3 regions of the Pseudomonas sp. 273 genome follow, and region 3 is predicted to be linked to each of the others. Evidence: predicted binding sites of a transcription regulator. Region 3 holds the regulator's gene; each other region holds the start of a gene.
The links. Region 3 encodes sigma-54, which starts transcription at its own class of promoters, with help from an activator protein. Its sites were predicted from a motif close to ANTGGCATNNANNTTGCTNT; they were not measured.

Region 1 (5,575 bases), 1.3 Mb from region 3:
GTAGGGCGGCAGCCCGGCGGCTTCCTGGCCATGGATGCGGATGGAGCCGGAGGAGGGCTGCTCGAACCCGGCGATCAGCCGCAGGCAGGTGGTCTTGCCGGAACCCGAGGGGCCGAGCATGGAGAAGAACTCGCCATCGCGGATCTCGATGGACACCCGGTCGACGGCTTTCACCTCGCCGTAGTGGCGGCTCACCTCGGTGAACTGGACGGCTGTGGTCATGGCGCTACCCGCGTGGCTGGTGTGCTCTAACAGGGTAGTGCATGGGGCAGCGCCGGGCTGGATCCAGATGTAGGGCGTACAACCGTTCGCGGTTGTACGCCGTTACACCCAGGGTCGAACCCGAGTGGGCCGGTAACCAAGGCTACGGTTGCCGGGGGCTTCTGTGCGAGGCGAGATCCCCTCTCCCTGAAGGGAGAGGGGACCGTTCGGAGTGCGCGGATGTTCTTGAGTTAGCCGGACACGCCGGTGGTTTCAGGTTGAAGCCATTCCTCCTCTCGGCACGGACAAGCCCCCTCTCCCTTCAGGGCGGGGCGCGCAGCCGAGGGCTGGGGAGAGGGTGCTCTTGATCCTGGCGCCGAAGCCACCGGCAGACCCCGTTCGCGAGCAAGCTCGCTCCTACGAAAAGCCGGAGCGCTACCTGCCGCCCATGATCGCGATGTAATCCTGCGTCCAGCGGCTATAGGGCACGTACTTCCCGCCCTCGGCCTGCGGCGTCTTCCAGAAGGCGATGCGCTCGAACTGGTCGTAGCCGTTGGTGGCGCAACCCTGGGCGCCGAGCAGCTGGCTTTCCTTGCAGCCGGCCGGCACCGCCGGCACCGAGCCGAACCAGGCGGCGACGTCGCCCTGCACCTTGGGTTCCAGCGACCAGTTCAGCCACTTGTAGGCGCAGTTCGGGTGCTTGGCGTCGACGTGCAGCATGGTGGTGTCGGCCCAGCCGGTGACGCCCTCGGCGGGGATGGTCGAGGCGATCGGCTGCTTCTCGCCCTGCAGGGCGTTGACCTGGTAGGGCCAGGAGCCGGAGGCGGCCACGCCCTCGTTCTTGAAGTCGCTCATCTGCACGGTCGCGTCGTGCCAGTAGCGGTGGATCAGCGCGTGCTGGGCGCGCAGCAGCTTGAGCACCGCGGCGTACTGGTCCTCGGTGAGCTGGTACGGGTCCTGGATGCCCAGGGAGGGTTCGGTGGCCTTGAGGTAGAGCGCGGCGTCGGCGATGTAGATGGGCCCGTCGTAGGCCTGCACGCGGCCCTTGTTGCTCTTGCCGTCGGGCAGCTGCTGTTCCTTGAACACCACGCTCCAGCTTTCCGGCGCCTTGGGGAAGACCTTGGTGCTGTACATCAGCACGTTGGGCCCCCACTGGTAGGGCGTGCCGTAGTGCTTGCCGGCGACGGTGTGCCAGGGCGCGTCCTGCAGGCGTGGGTCGACGTTCTTCCAGTTGGGGATCCGGCTGACGTCGATCGGCTGCACGCGCTTGCCGTAGACCAGGCGCAGCGAGGCGTCGCCGGAGGCGGTGACCAGGTCGTAGCCGCCCTTGGCCATCAGGCTGACCATCTCGTCGGAGGTGGCCGCGGTCTTCACGTTGACCTTGCAGCCGGTCTCCTTCTCGAAGGGCGTCACCCAGTCGTAGTTCTTGTCGCTCTCACCGCGCTCGATGTAGCCGGGCCAGGCGATGATGTCGAGGGCGCCCTCGGGCGCGCCGCTCTGGGCGGCCTGCGAGGCGGCGCTGGCCAGGGCGCAGACGCCGGCGAAGGCCAGGGGGCGAATTTCGGGGAAGGCATGGTCGGACTCCTGTAAGGGGGTAGGAGCCTCTGCGGCCGTACCGCACCGCGGGCGGGGCACCTGGGCGACAGCATCATGTCATGGCAGATCGACATCTCTGGCAGCCTAGTCGCGCCCTGCGGGGGCTACAAGCCCACGGCCGCCGTTCCGGCTAAGCATAGGCCCAAGTCCGGCGGGCCGGTTGCCGCCGCTGGCCTAGACTGACCCGGTTGGCGCCAAACGGGGCGGTGCCGGCCCGTTGCCCGCGCCGGCTGCACCAAGTTGGCGCACCAGGGCTGGGCGTGTTTTGCAAGTCATTGAAGCAAAAGGCTTTGTTTCGATGGCACGGGGCTTGCGATGGCAAGAGTACTGGTGGCGACAAGGAGTTCGGCATGTCCCGCACTTTCTACGATGAGATGTATGACGCGAATGGCCAGTGCCGGGCGCACTACCGCGAATTCGCCCGCTGGCTGGCGGCGGCACCGCCGGAGACACTGGAGCAGCGCCGGCGCGAGGCCGACCTGCTGTTCCACCGCGCCGGCATCACCTTCACCCTCTATGGCGACGAGCAGGGCACCGAGCGCCTGATCCCGTTCGACACCATCCCGCGCAGCATTCCCATGAGCGAATGGCGCGTGGTGGAGCGCGGCTGCATCCAGCGGGTGCGGGCGCTGAATATGTTCCTCGCCGATCTCTACCACGAGCAGCGCATCATCAAGGCCGGGGTGGTCCCGGCGGAGCAGGTGCTGACCAACGAGGGCTACCAGATCGCCATGCAGGGCCTGGACCTGCACCGCGACCTCTACGCCCATATCGCCGGCGTCGACCTGGTGCGCGACGCCGACGGCAGCTACTACGTGCTGGAGGACAACCTGCGCACCCCCAGCGGCGTGAGCTACATGCTCGAGGACCGCAAGATGATGATGCGGCTGTTCCCCGAGCTGTTCGCCGCGCAGCGCATCGCTCCCATCGACCACTACCCGAACCTGCTGCTGGAGACCCTGCGCAGCTCCAGCCCGCTGGACAACCCCAGCGTGGTGGTGCTGACCCCCGGGCGCTTCAACAGCGCCTACTTCGAGCACGCCTTCCTGGCCCGCGAGATGGGCGTGGAGCTGGTGGAGGGCGCCGACCTGTTCGTCCGCGACGAGCGCGTGTACATGCGCACCACCGCCGGCCCGCGCCCGGTGGACGTGATCTACCGGCGCCTGGACGACGCCTTCCTCGACCCCCTGGCCTTCAACCCCGAGTCGATGCTCGGCGTGCCCGGCCTGCTGGCGGCCTACCGCGCCGGCAACGTGGTGCTGGCCAACGCCATCGGCACCGGGGTGGCCGACGACAAGTCGATCTACCCCTACGTCGGCGACATGGTGCGCTTCTACCTGTCCGAGGAACCCATCCTGAAGAACGTACCCACCTGGCAGTGCCGCAAGCCCCAGGACCTGTCCCACGTGCTGGCGCACCTGCCGGAACTGGTGGTCAAGGAAACCCAGGGCTCCGGCGGCTACGGCATGCTGGTGGGCCCCGCGGCCAGCAACCAGGAGATCGAGGCCTTCCGCGAACGCATCAAGGCCCGCCCGCACGCCTACATCGCCCAGCCGACGCTGTGCCTGTCGACCTGCCCGACCTACGTCGACAGCGGCATCGCCCCGCGGCACATCGACCTGCGGCCCTTCGTGCTGTCCGGCCGCGAGACGCGCCTGGTGCCCGGCGGGCTGACCCGCGTGGCGCTGCGCGAGGGCTCGCTGGTCGTCAATTCGTCACAGGGTGGCGGTACCAAGGACACCTGGGTGGTGGAGGACTGAGATGCTGAGCCGTACCGCAGCCGACCTGTACTGGATGTCCCGCTACCTGGAGCGCGCGGAGAACCTCGCGCGCATGCTCGACGTGAGCTACTCGCTGTCGCTGATGCCGCCGGACGACCGCGGCGGCGGCGCCGACGAGCTGGCCATGCCGCTGCTGATCACCGGCACCATGGACGACTACCTGGAGCGCCACGGGAAGATGCAGCCCGAGCGCATGCTGCACTTCTTCGCCCTCGACGCCGACAACCCGGCGAGCATCTACCGCTGCCTGCAGGCCGCCCGCGGCAACGCCCACGCGGTGCGCGGGCGGATCACCGCGGACATCTGGGAGAACATCAACGCCACCTGGCTGGAGATGCGCAGCATCGCCCAGCAGGGCCTGGGCCGCTACGGCATCAGCCGCTTCTGCGAATGGGTGAAGGAGCGCTCGTACCTGTTCCGCGGCGCCACCTACGGCACCATCATGCGCGGCGAGGCCTCCAGCTTCATCCGCCTGGGCACCTTCATCGAACGCGCCGACAACACCCTGCGCCTGCTCGACGCCCGCTACGAGCTGCTCGGCGAGGAGGCCGAGGAGGTCAGCGACACCTCGGCGCGCGGCTACTACCAGTGGAGCGCGCTGCTGCGCGCGCTGTCGTCCTTCGAAGCCTACAACGAGATCTACCGTGGCTCGCCCGATGCCCGCCACGTGTCCGAACTGCTGCTCCTGCGTGCCGAGGTGCCCCGTTCCCTGCAAGCCTGCGTGGAGGAACTGGACGGCATCCTATCCACCCTGCCCGGCGACAACGGCCGGCCGGCGCAGCGCCTGGCCGCCGAGCTGGCCGCGCGCCTGCGCTACACGGCGATCGACGAGATCCTCGGCGACGGCCTGCACGCCTGGCTCACCGACTTCATCCTGCTGGTCCGCCAACTGGCCCGGGCAATCCACAGTTCCTATCTGGAGGCCGTATGAAACTCGCCATCAGCCACGACACCACCTACCGCTACGACGACCCGGTGCGCGCCAGCATCCAGTACCTGCGCCTGACGCCCCAGGAAAGCGAGCGCCAGCACGTGCTCAGCTGGGAGCTCACGCTGCCGCGCCCGGCCCGCGCCCAGCGCGACCCCTACGGCAACGTGCTGCACGTGCTGAGCATCGACGAACCCCACGAGGCCGTGGTGATCCGCGCCCGCGGCCTGGTGGAGATCGACGAGAGCCGCGAGGCCGAGCACGACGCCCAGTCGCCGCTGCCGTTCCTGCGCCACACCCGCCTGACCACCCCGACGACGCCCTGCGCGCCTTCGCCCTGGCGCAGTGCGGCGAGGCCCGCGACCGCGCGGCGCTGATCAGGCTGATGCACGCCCTGCACGCGCAGATGCCGTTCCAGCCGGGCTCCACCGGGGTGGAAAGCACCGCCGCCGAGGCCTTCGCCGGTGGCGCCGGGGTCTGCCAGGACCACACCCATGCCTTCCTCGCCTGCGCGCGCAGCCTGGGCATCCCGGCGCGCTTCGTCTCCGGCTACCTGTACCGCGGCAGCGACCAGGACCTGGCCAACCACGCCTGGGCCGAGGCCTGGCTGGACGATGCCTGGTACAGCTTCGACGTGACCAACGAACTGGCGCGCCCGGAGCGCCACCTGAAGCTGGCGGTGGGCCTGGACTACCTGGACGCCTGCCCGGTGCGCGGCATGCGCCGCGGCAGCGGCCTGGGCGAGCAGATGCACGCGCGGGTGGTGGTGGCGCCGCTGCTGCGCGGCCAGCAGTGAGCCCGACGGGGCAGGGCGAAGGCGCCCGGTGGTCTAGTATTCCCCGGGCACCCCAGAAGAAGGCCATCCCATGACCTATTGCGTAGCCATGTGCCTGGACGAGGGCCTGGTGTTCGCCTCGGACTCGCGGACCAACGCCGGCATCGACCACATCGCCACCTTCCGCAAGCTGTTCACCTTCGGCGTGCCCGGCGAGCGCCTGATCGTGCTGCAGAGCGCCGGCAACCTGGCCACCTCGCAGTCGGTGGTGAACCTGCTGAAGCAACGCCTGGG
Region 2 (5,575 bases), 500 kb from region 3:
CGGTGGCGTAGCCGTCCTGGGTCACCGCGGTGACCGCGAAGGCGGCGTTGGTCTGGGTGGTCTTGGTCAGGTCGAGGTTGATGCCGGCGGCGGCCCCGGCCGCGCCATTGGGCCCCCAGGTCACCGGGTCGGTGGTGGAGTCGGCGACCGCCGCCGGCACCCAGCCGGTGAGGGTCATGGTGTTGTCCGCATTGACCGTCATGCCGGTGGAGGTGATGCCGGTCAACTGGCCGGCGCTGTTGAAGCTCAGCTGGCTATCCAGCGGCGTGGTGCTGGTCGGGTCGGTCGGCGAGCGGCCGTCGACCAGGGTGTGCATGGTCCAGTTGTTGCTGCTGTCCTTGACGAAGTAGTTCGTCATGGTATGCGAGTTGCCCTGGGAGTCGTAGATGTCCACCGAGGTCGACCAGTTGTAGCTGTCGGAATCGGCGGGGTCGAAGGTGGCGTTCGTCGGCGTGCTGGCCGCCGAGTTCAGGCTCAGGGTCGAGGTGATCTTCGAGGTCGGGCTCGGCGGCTGGTTGGAGGTGTCCACCTTCAGGTCGGTGATCACGCCGTTGACGACCGAGCCGTTGCCGTTGACGCCATAGCCCTGCAGGCGGTTGCCCGAGCCATCGACGATGAAGCCGTTGGCATCGGTGTTGAAGGAGCCGTTGCGGGTGTACAGGCGGCTGCCGTTGTCGCTGACCATGAAGAAGCCGTTGCCGCTGATGGCGAGGTCCAGGCTGCGGCCGGTGGAGGTCAGGTTGCCCTGGGTGAACTGTTGCGAAACCGACTGGGTGATCACGCCACTGCCAACGGCATTGCGCCCGGTGCCGAGCATCGAGGCGGCGTACAGGTCGGCGAACTCGGTGCGCGACGACTTGAAGCCGGTGGTCCCGACGTTGGCGATGTTGTTGCCGGTCACGTTCAGGTCCGTGCTAGCGGCGTTCAAACCACTCAGGGCGGTATTGAAAGACATGGTCAGCTCCCGTGCCGAAGGACGGCGTTATTTTCCGATGGTCTGAATGCTGGAGGCGGAGACACTGCCGATGCCAGCGAGATTGAGGGTCATTTCCCCGCCGCTCTGGCCCAGCGTGACGCTGTTGACCGTGGCCGGCAGGTAGGTGGTCAGCGCGGTGCTGGTGCCATCCAGGGTGGCGCTGGCCTTGACGGTGTAGGTGCCGGAGGCCACCTGCTCGCCGCTGTCGTCCTTGCCATCCCAGGTGAAGTCGATGTTGCCGCTCTTCTGGCTGCCCATGTCGATGGTGCGCACCAGCTCGCCGTCGTCGTCATAGATTTTCAGGGTCACGCCATCGCCGTTGGACGGCATCACCAGCGAGCCCTGCACGCCGGCGCTGGGGTCGTCGACCTGGACCTTGCTCGAGTTGACGATCACCGAGCGGCCGACCAGGGACGAGGCCTGCAGCGCCTGGGACGACTGGAACGAGGAATAGAAGTTGCCCAGGGTGGTATCCAGGTTCTCCATGCTCTCCAGGCTGCTGAACTGGGCGAGCTGGGAAACGAACTGGGTGTTGTCCTGCGGGTCCAGCGGGTTCTGGTTGTTCAGCTGGGTGACCAGCAGTTGCAGGAACGAGTCCTTGCCCAGCGCACTGGTGCCGGTTTCCGAGGCGGAAGACGAGGAACTCGACCCGGCGTTGAGCGACGAGAGGATCGAGTTCGAGGTGCTGCTGGTGTTGTCGATGCTCATGGGGCGTCCTCTGCGCTTACTGACCCAGGGTCAGGACCTTCTGCATCATCTGCTTGGCGGTGTTCATCATTTCCGCGTTGCTCTGGAAGGAACGGCTGGCGGACATCATGTCGGCCATCTCCTCCACCACGTTGACGTTGGGGTAGTACACGTAGCCATTGGCGTCGGCGGCCGGGTGGTTCGGCTCGTAGCGCGGCACCAGCGGGCTCTGGTCCTCGACCACGCCCAGCACCTGCACGCCGGTGCCGGCCTGGTCGGTGTCCTGGAACAGCGAGCCCTGGCCGTTCTGCGCCTGCTGGAACATGGCGGAGAACACCGGGTGGCGGGCGCGGTAGGTCTGGTCGATGCTCGAGGACACGCTCTCGGCGTTGGCGATGTTCGAGGCGGTGGTGTTCAGACGGGTGGTCTGGGCACTCATGCCGCTACCGGCGATGTTGAAGACACTGGCAAGGGACATGGCTATCACTCTCCGCGCAGGGCGCCCATCAGGCCTTTGAACTTGCTGTTGAGGAAGGTGAAGCTGGCCTGGAACTGCACGGCGTTCTGCGCGTAGTTGGCCTGCTCGACCTGCTCGTCGACAGTGTTCTGGTCGATGGAGGGGTGGGTCGGGATACGGTACTTCAGCGAGTCGTCGCCCATGGCCGCGCCATCGGCCTCGATGTGCCGGGCGTTGGTGACGGCGGTGCTGAAGGTGCCGCTCTTGGCCTTGTCGGCCTGGGCCGCGAGCACCGAAGCGAAGTCCAGGTCGCGCGCCTTGTAGTTGGGGGTGTCGGCGTTGGCCAGGTTATTGGCCAGCACCTCGGCGCGCTGCGAGCGGAAGCTGAGGGCTTGTGCGTGGATGCCGAGGGCGGAGTCGAAGCTGATGCTCATGGTCACGAACCTGTTTGCCGGTGTGGGCTTGCCAGCACTTCAGCAAGGTGCGTGCCAAAACGTTAAATCCTTATAGATCAATGAATTGCCGATGATCCGCGAGCGGCAAAGGGCGGCAAACCGCGGCAAGCGGCAAGGCTTTACCGCCCGGCGGCAAAGCGTTCTGCCCATTCGAAGTGGTTGCCGGTGACGTAGGTATTGGGCTCAAGAGCCCCCTCTCCCCGGCCCTCTCCCGCAAGCGGGAGAGGGGGCTGTCCGTGCCACCGGGGCGTCCGGCGTGGCCGGTGAATCCAATCGCGGACAAAGTCCGCCTACCCCGCCACCGCTGTCCCACCTGTAGGAGCGCGCCCTGCGCGCGATTCGCGGGCAGGGCCCGCTCCTACGGTCCGTGCTCGACCGTAGGGCGAATAACCGTTCGCGGTTATCCGCCGTTGGCCGGAACGCCGGTGCCCGACGGCCGCGGCGGATAACGCCGTAGGCGTTATGCGCCCTACGCAGAGCCGCGCTCAGGAGGTCGTGCAACATGGATGTCGCGAGAGCCCAGCGGGCTACAGGGACGTGCGCCCGGCGTAACGCCTGGCTACTTGGCCTTGTAGATGATCCCCGGATTGCACTGCACCATCTGGTAATGCTCCGGCAGCCCGTTGAGCGCCTCGGAGGCGCCGAGGAACAGGTAGCCGCCGGGCTTGAGCTGGGCGTGCATGCGCAGCAGGATGTCGCGCTTGACCTCGGCGGAGAAATAGATGAGCACGTTGCGGCAGAAGATCAGGTCGAACTTGCCCAGGGTGGCGTAGCTCTCCAGCAGGTTCAGCGCGCGGAACTCGACGCGGCCCTTGATCGCCGGCTTCACCGCCCAGCGGCCCGGCCCCTTGGCGTCGAAGTAGCGCTGCAGGCGCTCCTGGGACAGCCCGCGGCCGATGGCCAGGCTGTCGTACTCGCCGGCCTTGGCGGCGTTGAGCATGGAGCCGGAGAGGTCGGTGGCGACGATCTGCACGCCGGCCTTGAGCTGGCCGAGGTTGGTCTTCTCGAACTCGTCGATGGCCATCGACAGCGAGTAGGGCTCCTGCCCCGAGGAGCAGGCCGCCGACCAGATGCGCAGGCGCTGGCCCGGGCTGGCCTTGATCATTTCAGCGAGGATGCGGTTCTTCAGCACCTCGAAGGGATAGGTGTCGCGAAACCAGAGGGTCTCGTTGGTGGTCATGGCATCCACCACCTGCTCGCGCAACTGGCTGCGGACCTGGATCTTCTGCACCAGCTCGCCCAGGCTCCTGATGCCCTGCTGCTCCATCAGCTTGTTCAGGCGGCTGGCGACCAGGTACTGCTTGTTGGCACCCAGGACGATGCCGCAGGCCTTCTCCAGGAAATCCCGGAACAGCTCGAATTCCATGTTGGTCGATGTCACCGATCACGCCTCTTTCCAGTTGGCCCGGCGCCGGTCCGGACGCCAGGCGGCCGGGGTCGCCCCCGGCCGTTGCAGACTACCCCGAAGTGCCCTCCTCAGCGTGCGTCCGCCGCCTTGATGCGCTCGACGACACGCGCCGCCAGGTCATCGGGCCGGAACTTGGCGAGGAAGTCGTTGGCCCCGACCTTCCGCACCATCGCCTGGTTGAACACCCCGGACAGCGAAGTATGCAGGAGAATGTGCAGGTCCTGCAGCCGCGGATCGTGGCGAATCTCCGCGGTCAGGGTGTAGCCATCCATTTCCGGCATCTCGATGTCGGAGATCACCATCAGCAATTCCTGGCCCGGATTGCCAGCAGCGGCAAGCATCTGTTGAAGGTAGTCCAGCGCCTGGCGTCCGTCATTGAGCGCGAGCACTTCCACGCCCACGGTCTCCAGGCAGCGGATCAGCTGCTTGCGCGCCACCGAGGAATCGTCCACCACCAGCACCCGCTTGCTCACCGCCTGGGCCTGGGTGTCGGCGTCGATCACGCCTTCGGAGATGTCCTCGCTGGTGGGCGCGACCTCGGCGAGGATCTTCTCCACGTCGATGATCTCCACCAGTTGCTTGTCCACCCGCGTCACCGCCGTCAGGTAGTGCTCGCGGCCGGTGCCCTTGGGTGGCGGATGGATCTCCTCCCAGTTCATGTTGACGATGCGCTCCACCGAATGCACCAGGAAGCCCTGCACCTTGGTGTTGTACTCGGTGATGATCACGAAGCTGTTGTTGATCTCGCGCAGGCCGCGACGGCCGGTGGCCATCGACAGGTCGAGGATCGGGATGGTGCCGCCGCGGATGTTCGCCACCCCGCGCACCACCGGGCTGGACTTGGGCATCACGGTCAGGCGCGGGCACTGCAGTACCTCCTTCACCTTGAACACGTTGATGCCGTACAACTGGCTGCCATCCAGCCGGAACAGCAGCAGTTCGAGACGATTCTGCCCAACCAGCTGCGTCCGCTGGTTGACCGAATCCATGACTCCGGCCATTGCGCCCCCTTCGTATCCGCCGTGCCGCGCATGGCGACAATCGGCACGAGCCTTGCTTGAAGTCGTGGCATGAAACTGCCAACGACGTTTTTCCGACGGCCCCGAGCCCATGTCCGGTCACTCTGTGGAGTGCTGTGCATGCTGGGCGCATTCGCCCCGGGTCCGACCTGGGCCGACGACTTTACCGCGCCCGAGATTCTTATCGGCTCCACCCAGGGCTTTCTTGAGTTCAAGGTGGAAGATTATCTGCAACGCAGCGGTATCGACGCGCGCTACGAGATAGAAGTGGCACGCATCGACCCGCGCCTGCGCCTGGCGGCCTGCGACAAGGACCTGACGCAGTCACTGGAAAGCCCCGCGCAGCCCGTGGGACGCGTCTCGGTGCTGGTGCGCTGCGACGGTTCCTCGCCCTGGTCGGTGTACGTGCCGGCCCAGGTCAAGCTGTTCCGCCAGGTGCTGGTGACCACCCTGCCGCTCAAGCGCGACCACGTGCTGGAGCCGGGCGACATCAGCCTGGTGGAGCGCGACATCGGCCTGCTCAGCCAGGGCTACCTGACCGACCCGCAGCAGGCCGTCGGGCAGAAGCTCAAG
Region 3 (5,575 bases):
GACCCTGCTGTCCAACGTAAGAGGTCAGCATGAGGTTCGTTAAAACCTTCCCCCTTTTCCTCGGCCTCGTCGCCAGCCTGGGCAGCAGCGCAAGCTGGGCGCTGCCGACCGATCGCGAACAACCGATCCGCGTGCAGGCCGACAGCGCCGAGCTGGACGACAAGCAGGGCGTCGCGGTCTACCGCGGCGACGTGGTGGTGACCCAGGGCAGCATGAAGCTGACCGGCAACACCGTCACCCTCAAGCAGAACAAGGACGGCGAGATCGAGGTGGTCACCTCGGTCGGCAAGCCCGCCTACTTCGAGCAGAAGCCGGCGCCGGAAAAGGAAATCACCAAGGCCTACGGCCTGACCATCCAGTACTTCGTCACCCAGAACCGGGTGATCCTGATCGACCAGGCCAAGGTGATCCAGGAAGGCAACACCTTCGAAGGCGAGAAGGTCGTCTACGATACCGAACGGCAGATCGTCAACGCCGGCCGCGCCACGGGCACCCAGGTGACCACCCCGCGCCCGCGCATCGACATGGTCATCCAGCCCAAGAAGAAGCAGGATCAAGCCCAGTAATGGCCACGCTCACCGCACAGCACCTCGCCAAGAGCTACAAGGGTCGCCAGGTCGTCCGCGACGTCAGCATGAGCATCGACAGCGGGCAGATCGTCGGCCTGCTCGGCCCCAACGGCGCCGGCAAGACCACCTGCTTCTACATGATCGTCGGCCTGGTGCGCGCCGACCAGGGCGTGGTCCGCATCGACGAGCAGGACGTCACCAACCTGCCCATGCACGGCCGCGCCCGCGCCGGCATCGGCTACCTGCCGCAGGAAGCCTCGATCTTCCGCAAGCTGTCGGTGGCGGACAACATCGGCGCCATCCTCGAGACCCGCGCCGACCTCGACCGCAACGGCCGCAAGGAAGCCCTGGAGAGCCTGCTGGAGGAGTTCCACATCCACCACATCCGCGACAACCTCGGCATGAGCCTGTCCGGTGGCGAGCGCCGCCGCGTGGAGATCGCCCGCGCCCTGGCCAGCTCGCCGAAGTTCATCCTCCTCGACGAACCCTTCGCCGGCGTGGACCCGATCTCGGTGGGCGACATCAAGCAGATCATCCACCACCTCAAGGCCAAGGGCATCGGCGTGCTCATCACCGACCACAACGTGCGCGAGACCCTGGACATCTGCGAGACGGCCTACATCGTCAACGACGGCCAGTTGATCGCCGAAGGCGACTCCACGGCAATCATGGCCAACGAGCTGGTCAAGGAAGTCTACCTGGGCCACGAGTTCCGCCTCTGAGCCCCCACGCCCCGGCCTCGTGCCGGGGCGCAGGCACCCCATCACGTCGGCCCGACCGACCGACATCAGATTTATGCGTAAACGCCCTAGGCAAAGTCCGAGAATTCAGGCATATAATTTGCTTCCTAGCGGCGTTCCGGAGCTTCGGCCCTGGCGCCCGTAGTCGTGGATATGGCGCACTACACGCCAGCGAACAAGGTGCCAAGTTCCAGCCATGAAACCATCGCTTGTCCTCAAGATGGGCCAGCAGCTGACGATGACCCCGCAGCTGCAACAGGCCATCCGACTGCTCCAACTCTCCACCCTGGACCTGCAACAGGAGATCCAGGAGGCGCTGGAATCCAACCCGATGCTCGAGCGCCAGGAAGAAGGCGACGACTTCGACGCTAGCGACCCCTACGCCGAAGGCGCGGAAACCCCCGCCAACACCAACGCCAACTCGCAGAGCGAAAGCTTCCAGGAAACCACCACGCCCAGCGCCGACAGCCTGGACGAGGACCAGTGGGCCGAACGCATCCCCAACGAGCTGCCGGTCGACACCGCCTGGGAAGACGTCTACCAGACCAGCGCCAGCAGCCTGCCCAGCAACGACGACGACGAGTGGGACTTCACCGCCCGCACCTCCGCCGGCGAGAGCCTGCAGAGCCACCTGCTGTGGCAGCTGAACCTCTCCCCCATGTCCGACACCGACCGCCTGATCGCCCTCAGCATCATCGACGGCATCAACGACGACGGCTACCTGGAGGAGTCCCTGGAGGACATCCTCGTCTCCCTCGACCCCGAGCTGGACGTCGAGATGGACGAGGTGGAAGTGGTGCTGCGGCGCATCCAGCAGATGGAGCCGGCCGGCGTCGGCGCGCGCAACCTGCGCGAATGCCTGCTGCTGCAGCTACGCCAGATGCCCGCCAACACCCACCTGCTGAACGAGGCCCTGCGCCTGGTCGCCGACCACCTCGACCTGCTCGGCAGCCGCGACTACACCCAGCTGATGCGGCGCATGAAGCTCAAGGAAGACGAACTGCGCGAGACCATCGAGCTGATCCAGTCGCTGCACCCGCGCCCGGGCTCGCAGATCGAGTCCGGCGAGGCCGAGTACGTGGTGCCGGACGTGATAGTGCGCAAGCACAACGAGCGCTGGCTGGTGGAACTGAACCAGGAAGCGGTGCCACGCCTGCGCGTCAATTCGCAGTACGCCGGCCTGGTGCGCCGCGCCGACTCCAGCGCCGACAACACCTTCATGCGCAACCAGCTGCAGGAAGCCCGCTGGTTCATCAAGAGCCTGCAGAGCCGCAACGAGACGCTGATGAAGGTGGCGACGCAGATCGTCGAGCACCAGCGCGGCTTCCTCGAGTACGGCGAGGAGGCCATGAAGCCGCTGGTCCTGCATGACATCGCCGAGGCGGTGGGCATGCACGAGTCGACCATCTCGCGGGTCACCACGCAGAAATTCATGCACACCCCGCGTGGCATCTTCGAGCTGAAGTACTTCTTCTCCAGCCACGTCAGCACCTCCGAGGGCGGTGAATGCTCGTCCACGGCGATCCGCGCCATCATCAAGAAACTGGTCGCGGCAGAAAGTCCGAAAAAGCCGTTGAGCGACAGCAAGATCGCTGGTTTACTGGAGGCACAGGGCATTCAAGTGGCACGTCGGACAGTCGCCAAGTACCGGGAATCCCTCGGGATAGCTCCGTCGAGCGAGCGCAAGCGACTGGTCTGATTGACCCAAGCCAAGGTGTTCCGGCGGCAGGCCCCATAACCTGCCACTTATACACGGGCAATAAGGAGAAAGCGGTATGCAAGTCAACATCAGTGGACATCAACTGGATGTGACCGACGCCCTGCGCGACTACGTCGGCGAGAAACTCGGCCGACTGGAGCGCCACTTCGACAAGATCACCAATGTTCAGGTCATCATGGAGGTCGAAAAGCTGAAACAGCGCATCGAGGCCACCCTGCACATCGCCGGTGGCGAAGTGGTGGCCTGTGCCGAACATGAAGACATGTACGCAGCCATCGACCTGCTGACCGACAAACTCGACCGCCAACTGATCAAACACAAGGAAAAGTACCTCGAACGCCAACAGGGCGTTGGAGTCCGCTAACCCCCCTCCCCTATGATCCGACTTGAGCAGATCCTGTCCCCCGGCCGTTCCCTGGTGAACGTGCCGGGCGGCAGCAAGAAGCGCGTACTCGAACAGATCGCCAACCTGGTCGTGAAAGACCTTCCCGGCCTCGACGCGCAAGACATCTTCGAAAGCCTGGTGGCCCGCGAACGCCTGGGCTCCACCGGCTTCGGCAATGGCATCGCCATTCCCCACTGCCGCCTGACCGGCTGCAAGGCGCCGATCAGCGCAATCCTTCACCTCGATGCACCGGTGGACTTCGACGCCCTCGACGGCGCCCCGGTCGACCTGCTGTTCGTCCTGCTGGTACCCGAAGCGGCCACCGAGGAGCACCTGGAGCTGCTGCGCCAGATCGCCTCCATGCTCGACCGTTCCGAGGTGCGCGACCGCCTGCGCCGCGCGAGCGATGGCGACGCGCTGTACCAGATAGTCGTGGAAGTGCAGAACGGCCACTAGCATGCGCCTGATCATCGTCAGCGGCCGTTCCGGCTCCGGCAAGAGCACTGCCCTCAACGTCCTCGAGGACAGCGGCTTCTACTGCATCGACAACCTGCCGGCCAGCCTGCTGCCGGACCTGGCCCAGCGCGCGCTGCTGCACACCGAGCTGATGCACCCGCAGGTGGCCGTGTCGATCGACGCGCGCAACCTGCCCAGCCAGCTCAAGCGTTTTCCCGAGCTGCTGCAGGAGGCCCGCGACAAGCACATCCAGTGCGACGTGCTGTACCTGGACGCCGACGACGAGACGCTGCTCAAGCGCTTCTCCGAAACGCGCCGGCGCCACCCGCTGACCACCGACAACCGTTCCCTCGCCGAGGCCATCGCCGACGAGGAGCAACTGCTCAGCCCGATCGCCGACCTCGCCGACCTCAAGCTGAACACCACCAACCTCAACCTCTACCAGCTGCGCGACGTCATCAAGCTGCGCCTGCTGAACAAACCCGAGCCGGGCACCGCCTTCCTCGTCGAGTCCTTCGGCTTCAAGCGCGGCATGCCGGTGGACGCCGACCTGGTGTTCGACGTGCGCTGCCTGCCCAACCCCTACTGGAAACCGGAACTGCGCGAGCAGTCGGGCCTGGACAAGGACGTGCAGCAATACCTCGCCGAGCAGCCCGACGTGGAAGAGATGTACCAGGACACCCTGGGCTACCTGAACAAATGGCTGCCGCGCTTCGCCGCCAGCAACCGCGCCTACGTCACCATTGCCATCGGCTGCACGGGCGGCCATCATCGCTCGGTCTACCTCGCCGAGCGCATCGGCAGTGCCCTGAGAGCCACCCTGAAGAACGTGCAGATTCGCCACCGCGACCTGAGCTAGCAGCAGATAACGAAAGGACAGCCCCCTCGCGATGCCCGCCCTCGAGATCACCATCATCAACAAGCTCGGCCTGCATGCCCGCGCGGCGGCCAAATTCGTCGGCGTGGCCGGCCGCTTCCCGTGCCAGGTCCGCGTCGGCCGCAGCCCGGAGAGCACGGTGGATGGCAAGAGCATCATGGCCGTGATGATGCTGGCCGCGGGCAAGGGCACCAACCTGCACCTGAACGCCGAGGGCGAGCAGGCCGACGAGGCCCTGCAGGCGCTCGTCGACCTGATCAACAACTACTTCGACGAAGGCGAGTGACCGCCCGCCCGCACGACGCCGGGTGCTAGCCCAGCGACGTATCCAGCACCATCATCAGGCAGAAGCCGACGATCAGCCCCAGGGTGGCCTCCCCGGCATAGCCACGGCGCTGCGATTCCGGAACGATTTCCCGCACCACCACGTAGAGCATGGCGCCCGCCGCCAGGGCCAGGCCCCAGGGCAGCAGCATCCGCGATACGCCCACCAGCCAGGCGCAGAGCACCGCGAACAACGGCTCGACCAGCCCGGAAGCCGCGCCGGCCAGCATCGCCTTGCCCCGCGACATGCCCGCCCCGCCAGCACCAGCGCGATCGCCAGGCCCTCGGGCACGTCCTGCAGGGCGATGCCCAGCGCCAGGCCGCCCGCCCCTTCGACCTCGCCGCCGGCGGCGACGCCCACGGCCATGCCTTCGGGAATGTTGTGCAGGACGATAGCCGCGACGAACAGCAGGATGCGCGCGGGGATGGCCGGCCCCGGCGCGTCCCGCAGGTCATGCTGGGCATCGTCCAGGACCCGCCCGGCCAGCATCAGCCCCAGCGCCC

Region 1: PKO50_RS19435 (circularly permuted type 2 ATP-grasp protein) is a predicted target of sigma-54. The motif match lies at 2,095-2,114, and genes of this name have one in related genera.
Region 2: flgB (flagellar basal body rod protein FlgB) is a predicted target of sigma-54. The motif match lies at 2,594-2,613, and genes of this name have one in related genera.

What each region holds. Positions count from the first base shown of each region.
Region 1 is NZ_CP116775.1:4,266,722-4,272,296, reverse strand. Features, by position in the region: gene PKO50_RS19445 (ABC transporter ATP-binding protein) at 1-222, opposite strand, end outside; gene ydcS (putative ABC transporter substrate-binding protein YdcS) at 637-1,752, opposite strand; gene PKO50_RS19435 (circularly permuted type 2 ATP-grasp protein) at 2,148-3,557, shown strand; gene PKO50_RS19430 (alpha-E domain-containing protein) at 3,559-4,509, shown strand; partial or broken gene PKO50_RS19425 (transglutaminase family protein) at 4,506-5,302, shown strand; gene PKO50_RS19420 (proteasome-type protease) at 5,373-5,575, shown strand, end outside.
Region 2 is NZ_CP116775.1:5,057,962-5,063,536, forward strand. Features, by position in the region: gene flgE (flagellar hook protein FlgE) at 1-955, opposite strand, end outside; gene flgD (flagellar hook assembly protein FlgD) at 983-1,684, opposite strand; gene flgC (flagellar basal body rod protein FlgC) at 1,701-2,141, opposite strand; gene flgB (flagellar basal body rod protein FlgB) at 2,147-2,554, opposite strand; gene cheR (protein-glutamate O-methyltransferase CheR) at 3,135-3,956, opposite strand; gene PKO50_RS23015 (chemotaxis protein CheV) at 4,052-4,984, opposite strand; gene flgA (flagellar basal body P-ring formation chaperone FlgA) at 5,123-5,575, shown strand, end outside.
Region 3 is NZ_CP116775.1:5,560,017-5,565,591, forward strand. Features, by position in the region: gene lptC (LPS export ABC transporter periplasmic protein LptC) at 1-43, shown strand, start outside; gene lptA (lipopolysaccharide transport periplasmic protein LptA) at 30-566, shown strand; gene lptB (LPS export ABC transporter ATP-binding protein) at 566-1,291, shown strand; gene PKO50_RS25400 (RNA polymerase factor sigma-54) at 1,506-3,008, shown strand; gene raiA (ribosome-associated translation inhibitor RaiA) at 3,085-3,393, shown strand; gene ptsN (PTS IIA-like nitrogen regulatory protein PtsN) at 3,406-3,870, shown strand; gene rapZ (RNase adapter RapZ) at 3,872-4,729, shown strand; gene PKO50_RS25420 (HPr family phosphocarrier protein) at 4,761-5,033, shown strand; partial or broken gene PKO50_RS25425 (ZIP family metal transporter) at 5,059-5,575, opposite strand, start outside.